Regions from separate parts of the Lentibacillus kimchii genome, predicted to be linked through region 1. Evidence: a T-box and tRNA genes for the amino acid it is inferred to sense, from the RefSeq annotation. Region 1 holds a T-box; the other holds one or more tRNA genes.
The links. The T-box of region 1 lies ahead of trpS (tryptophan--tRNA ligase). A T-box ahead of a tRNA ligase gene usually reads a tRNA of that ligase, here a tRNA-Trp.

Region 2: it has a tRNA-Trp gene. The T-box ahead of trpS (tryptophan--tRNA ligase) is inferred to sense a tRNA for this amino acid. The anticodon was not compared.

The regions. Positions count from the first base shown of each region.
Region 1 is NZ_AP043934.1:1,988,161-1,991,414, forward strand. It holds gene ACZ444_RS10620 (FMN-binding glutamate synthase family protein) at 1-1,075, opposite strand, end outside; T-box leader at 1,274-1,450, shown strand; gene trpS (tryptophan--tRNA ligase) at 1,504-2,496, shown strand; gene ACZ444_RS10630 (YjbA family protein) at 2,602-3,254, opposite strand, start outside.
Region 2 is NZ_AP043934.1:842,705-845,958, reverse strand. It holds gene cax (calcium/proton exchanger) at 1-268, opposite strand, end outside; gene ACZ444_RS04690 (diaminopimelate dehydrogenase) at 455-1,441, shown strand; tRNA gene ACZ444_RS04685 (tRNA-Leu) at 1,622-1,703, opposite strand; tRNA gene ACZ444_RS04680 (tRNA-Cys) at 1,719-1,789, opposite strand; tRNA gene ACZ444_RS04675 (tRNA-Gly) at 1,804-1,875, opposite strand; tRNA gene ACZ444_RS04670 (tRNA-Gln) at 1,882-1,956, opposite strand; tRNA gene ACZ444_RS04665 (tRNA-His) at 1,971-2,046, opposite strand; tRNA gene ACZ444_RS04660 (tRNA-Trp) at 2,061-2,134, opposite strand; tRNA gene ACZ444_RS04655 (tRNA-Tyr) at 2,144-2,229, opposite strand; tRNA gene ACZ444_RS04650 (tRNA-Phe) at 2,240-2,312, opposite strand; tRNA gene ACZ444_RS04645 (tRNA-Asp) at 2,339-2,415, opposite strand; tRNA gene ACZ444_RS04640 (tRNA-Met) at 2,475-2,551, opposite strand; tRNA gene ACZ444_RS04635 (tRNA-Val) at 2,657-2,729, opposite strand; tRNA gene ACZ444_RS04630 (tRNA-Glu) at 2,782-2,856, opposite strand; tRNA gene ACZ444_RS04625 (tRNA-Ser) at 2,875-2,967, opposite strand; tRNA gene ACZ444_RS04620 (tRNA-Asn) at 2,969-3,043, opposite strand; rRNA gene rrf (5S ribosomal RNA) at 3,085-3,200, opposite strand.

The DNA.
Region 1 (3,254 bases):
CAAAATCCGGTACAATCCCAGAATCAGCCATCTTACTCACCAGGCTGTCAACTTGCTGTTCATCACCGACCACAATTTTAATCCCGATCGGCTTGCCGCTGACATCCCGCAGCTGGTCCAAAAAGAAAAGCAATTCTTCTGGGCTGGAAATGCCGGGGAATCGATTGGGACTATCAATATCCTGCCCCGGCTCAACATGCCGGATTCTCGCAATTTCTTCAGTTACTTTTTCACCATTCACATGGCCGCCTTTTGTTTTAGCACCCTGAGCAAGTTTCAGTTCGAAAGCTTTAACTTGCTCAACCTCACTTTGTTTCCGAAAGGCCTCCCAGGAAAAGTTACCAGCCTTATCACGCACGCCAAATAACCCTGGGCTGATTTGCATGATAAGATCTGTATCACCCTTTAAATGATAAGGTGAAACACTTCCTTCTCCGGTATTCATCCATGAACCGCCGGCAATGCCTAGTCCCTCAGACAAGGCGGTGATAGCATTCTCGCCCAGCGATCCATAACTCATCGCAGACTGGCCGATCAGGCCTTTTAAATAAAAAGGCTGCCTTGCCGTATGGAATCCCAGTATCACATTATCTTCATCAGCCAGATAAGACGGATTAATTTCGGTTTCTTTGCTCTTTTCCTTACGTTTAAACAGATTTTCCTGATCAATCTCATACGTTCGGGTTTTAATTGCGGGTGTCTTGCCGATTCGTAATTCATCATCTAAAGCCGGGAACATACTATTCGTTAAATAGAAACCATCATCCGCAAAATTCCGTTCAGACCCATAGCTCATAATACTGCTGTTATATTTGCCGGCCTTCACGACAAATTCAAACTGATCCCGGTTGAAGGGTTTCCCCTCCTGATCATTCAAAAACAAATATTGACGAAGCTCTGGACCGATTTTTTCCAGAATATAACGTACTCGTCCCAGAACAGGATAATTTTGCAATACAGCATGCTGTTTTTGTTGAGTGTCCCTCCTGTACAGCCTGAATAAAATCACTCCCGGAATCAGTACAATCAGTATCAGAAATACCACAAGAGCGATAATCACCCATTTGGTTACCATTAATGACGCCTCCCCCTGTTTTTTTTAGTTATCAAGCTAATTAACAGTCGTCATAAAATTCGCCGTTTTATAGCCACTCTTTATATTCTAACTGAATCGGCGGTGTCCGTAAACGCGATTCGCATGTCTTTTCTCTAAACTGTTTCATAAAACATTTGATTTTTGATATCAGTATCGTATATAATGATAAAAAATCATAAAAAAGCAATGACAAAGTAGAAGTACAGTTAGCTCACGGTTATTCAAGAGAGTTTGTGGCTGGTGAAAACAAGCACCGGGTTAATTTGGAAATGGGCTTTCGAGCTTTATTTTTAAAGTGACCATATAGTTATTGTATGGTAAACAGGGTGGCACCGCGGTTCATTCGTCCCTTTCAACTGGGATAAATGAATCTTTTTTTATTGGCCAAAAATGAAGGAGTGACAACTATGCAGACAATTTTTTCAGGTATTCAGCCAAGCGGCACATTAACTCTGGGCAATTACCTTGGAGCCATTCAGCATTTCGTCAGGCTGCAGGAAGACAGCAACTGTTATTTTTGCATTGTTGATGAGCATGCCATCACCGTTCCACAAGACCGGTTGAAACTGCGCAGCAATATCCGTTCACTAGCAGCTTTATACTTAGCATCCGGTATCGACCCGGAAAAAGCAACCCTGTTTATCCAGTCCGAAGTGCCGGCCCATACACAATTGGGATGGATGCTTGAGTCCATTAGCTATACCGGCGAACTGGAACGCATGACACAATTCAAAGATAAAGCGTCCGGACAAGAAACGGTCTCATCAGCGCTCTTGACTTATCCATCACTTATGGCGTCAGATATTTTATTATATCAAACAGACATGGTGCCTGTTGGGGAAGACCAGAAACAGCATATGGAACTGACACGCAATCTAGCGGAGCGGTTCAACCGGCAATTTAATGATATCTTCACCATTCCTGAAACCCGCATTCCAAAAGTCGGAGCACGGATTATGTCATTACAGGATCCATCTAAAAAAATGAGCAAATCGGACGAAAACGAAAAAGCGTTCATTTCCATGCTTGATGATACGAAAAAAATTGACAAAAAAATTAAAAGTGCCGTTACTGACTCTGACGGGATTGTAACGTATGATGAAACGAACAAACCTGGTATTTCCAACTTACTGACGATCTTCGCCAGCTGTTCCGGCCGAACAATTGAAGAAATAGAAACACTCTATGCCGGAAAGGGTTATGGTGAGTTCAAACAGGGCACGGCTGACGCCGTCATCAGCGTGCTGCAGCCCATCCAGGATCGTTACCGGGAACTGCTTGACTCTGATGCGCTTGATGATATTTTGGATACAGGTGCCGATAAAGCCTCCCATGCCGCCAATAAAATGCTGAAGAAGGCCAAAAAAGCCATGGGACTCGGACGCGTGAAAAAACAATAAAAAACGTGCGGTTCTGCCCTTTTCGCAGGAGCCGCACGTTTTTTTATTAACAGATCTTTAAGTTGTCCTTTGCCGTTTTGATGTTACAAGCCAGACGTTCATGATTCACTTCAGTTTTGACGTATTTTGCAGCGTCTTCTGCTCGATATCCCACATCTGTTCCAGAAAAGGCTGACCTTTAATCATCTTCTGACACAAATCCTCATGTGCTTGTCGCCAGCCATACTTAACACCATCATACAGTCTGTTCCATACCGCAGTCACATCCATATTCTGTATATAGGGATACTGCTTGGGATCCCATTCAGTCAGCCAGTACCGCAGTTCCTCCAGATTGTCAGCAGTCTTCAGCTGATCCATGGCAATCATCAGAAGCTGCTTCAGCTGGCGTTCACGCCTTGTGAGACCATGAACGAATTCTGGATTCATAGACAATATATGATATTCCTTGGTAACGGAACTTCCGTCAAAGTTAAACGATTCCGGCTGCGTTGTTTTGATCATATCATAAACAAGTTGTTCCTGCCTTGGAATGAGCCGGCTCTTCCGTACAGGAATCTGATAGCCGATTGTATCAAAAGCGATAATGTCGCGGCCATCTGTCACCACAGCTGCAAACTCAAGAGGCTGACGATCCTGATTCTTGCGCATGTAAGCCCGCTTGTAAACTTGGTTCATCATATCGTCCGGCAGACTATGCATGTCATTCTCAATATAATCGAAAAGTTCTTCTGTTATGTACAGCAAGGGTACTTGAT
Region 2 (3,254 bases), 1.1 Mb from region 1:
CCAGAACAATATTGATCAGCCCAGCCTTAAGGGAGAAAAACGAAATAATTAATTCGACTGCATTGCCAAACGTTGCATTGAGCAGTCCGCCAATTCTGGGACCCATAACGATCGCCAGACTATCCGTTCCTCTGCCAATCACACTGGCCAGCGCAATAATTGTTAAGCAGTAAATAATAAACATCATGACAGCTGGCCATTGAAAAATAACACCAGCAACGGATACCGGAACACCGATAATACTGAGAATTGTAAGTGCTCTGTTCATTAAACAAACCTGCTTTCTTAACCGGGTAAGCTTAGACTAACCATCTAACGGTGACATTATAATTATGTCCAGGGATCTCCACATACATGATTAGCTGGCCAGTACTGGATATTTGCTTTCACGATTAAAATTATTTAAGCTAATAGGAGCAAGTTAAATTTTTTCTCAAAATAAGGAGAAATGGATATGAGCTCTAACATTAAACTTGGAATCGTTGGCTTCGGCAATCTGGGTAAAGGTGCCGCCAAAGCGATCAAAGCAACATCTGATTTGGACCTTGTAGCTGTTTTTACAAGGCGGGAACCTGAATCACTGAATATTAATGAACCTGGTGTACAAGCTGTACATATTGATCACGCTGAGGATTACCAGTCGGCTATTGATGTAATGCTGCTCTGCGGCGGTTCAGCTACAGATTTGCCAGAACAGACGCCGCATTTCGCTAGTATGTTCAATACGGTTAACAGTTATGATACCCATGCTAAGATCCCTGAATTCTATCAAACGGTCAATGACGCAGCAGCCAATCATCAAACAACCGCTATTATCTCAGTTGGCTGGGATCCGGGCTTATTTTCGATTAATCGTGTCATGGCTGATGCCATTTTACCGGAGGGCAAAAGTTATTCATTCTGGGGAGAGGGCCTCAGCCAAGGGCACTCCGATGCTGTAAGACGCGTCAACGGTGTTAAGAATGGTGTTCAGTACACTATCCCATCCGAAGAAGCGATTGAGCAAGTACGCAGCGGTGCTAATCCCGAATTATCAAAGTCTGATAAACATAGGCGTGTTTGCTATGTGGTTGCAGAAGAAAATGCCGACAAAGCCGCAATTGAACAAGAAATCAAGACAATGCCGAATTATTTTGCTGATTATCATACAGACGTTCATTTTATTTCAGATGAAGAATTGGAACGTGATCATGCCAAAGCTCCACATGGCGGGTTCATTATTAAAAGCGGTCAGACAGGCAGCACTAATCAGCAGTTGTACGAGTTTTCGCTTGCATTAGACAGTAACCCTGAATTCACTGCCAGTGTTCTGGTCGCCTATGCACGTGCAGCCTTCAGACTAAGTCAGGAAAAACAATTTGGGGCCAAAACCGTATATGATGTCGCACCAAGTTATATATCGCCCCTATCTGGAGAGGCCTTAAGAAGAGATTATTTATAAATAATAAGATGACACTATAGACAACAACTCCCTGTTACTCAGGGAGTTGTTTTATTATGAGTCCTGCATTGCGGTTGGTATGATTGCGGATGTCAGCTAAAAACAATTTAATTTAACGCATAAAAAAACAGGGTAATCATACCCTGTTTTTTATACACAATTGTTTATCTGCTATATCGATACCTGAGGTGGGGCTCGAACCCACACGCCCGTAGGCACAGCATTTTGAGTGCTGCGTGTCTGCCAATTCCACCACTCAGGCATAATCACTAAGTAGAGGCGGTAACCGGATTCGAACCGGTGATAAAGGTTTTGCAGACCTCTGCCTTACCACTTGGCTATACCGCCAAAGGAAGCAAAAGAGCGGAAGACGGGATTCGAACCCGCGACCCCCACCTTGGCAAGGTGGTGTTCTACCACTGAACTACTTCCGCATGTACTGGCTGGGCTAGCTGGATTCGAACCAGCGAATCACGGGATCAAAACCCGATGCCTTACCGCTTGGCTATAGCCCAATATTGAATAATGATGGGGCGACCGGTGGGGATCGAACCCACGAATGCCGGAGCCACAATCCGGTGCGTTAACCACTTCGCCACGACCGCCATAAATGGAATTATGGCAGGGGTAGCAGGAATCGAACCCGCATCAAAGGTTTTGGAGACCTTCGTTTTGCCATTAAACTATACCCCTGTATTCAAATGGTGGAGGGGGAGGGACTCGAACCCCCGAACCCTGAAGGAGCGGATTTACAGTCCGCCGCGTTTGGCCAGCTTCGCTACCCCTCCATTTTAAAGGTGGCTCGAGACGGAATCGAACCGCCGACACACGGATTTTCAGTCCGTTGCTCTACCTACTGAGCTATCGAGCCAATACTATGTACAATTGAACTTGAAATGGCGGTCCGGACGGGACTCGAACCCGCGACCTCCTGCGTGACAGGCAGGCGTTCTAACCAACTGAACTACCGGACCAGGATGTAAAGCAATTGTCACTGTTATCATTGGTAATAAGCATGAATCATTAATTAAATTGGTTGCGGGGGCAAGATTTGAACTTGCGACCTTCGGGTTATGAGCCCGACGAGCTTCCAGACTGCTCCACCCCGCGATATGAAAATTAAATAACCACATCACATTATATCACTAATAATATCAGTATACCATACCTTACTTAAAATGTTTGCTTACGATGCAATACATATATTTTAAGTGATGGAGGATGCAGGGCTCGAACCTGCGGCTTCTTGCTTGTAAGGCAAGTGCTCTCCCAGCTGAGCTAATCCTCCGGCACATTATATTGCACTCATTTGTATACTCGCAATAACTTATAAAAAGAAATGGTGACCCGTACGGGATTCGAACCCGTGTTACCGCCGTGAAAGGGCGGTGTCTTAACCTCTTGACCAACGGGCCAAATATCAAGAAAATAAATGGCGGAGAGCGAGGGATTCGAACCCTCGAGACCGTGAAAACGGTCTACACGATTTCCAATCGTGCTCCTTCGGCCAACTCGGACAGCTCTCCATGGCTCCACAGGCAGGATTCGAACCTGCGGCTACTCGGTTAACAGCCGAGGGCTCTACCGCTGAGCTACTGTGGAATAATCCAAAAGTTAGCACTCAGTTGCAGTTGAATGAAACTGCCTGGCAGCGTCCTACTCTTGCAAGGGTCAAACCCCAACTACCATCGGCGCTGGAGAGCTTAACTGCTGTGTTCGGCATGGAAACAGGTGTGTCCTCTCCGCTATCGCCACCAGACCTTATGCTGTTCTTTTATTCTAATGAAGCACAGAAACCATTATAAGCATTTTT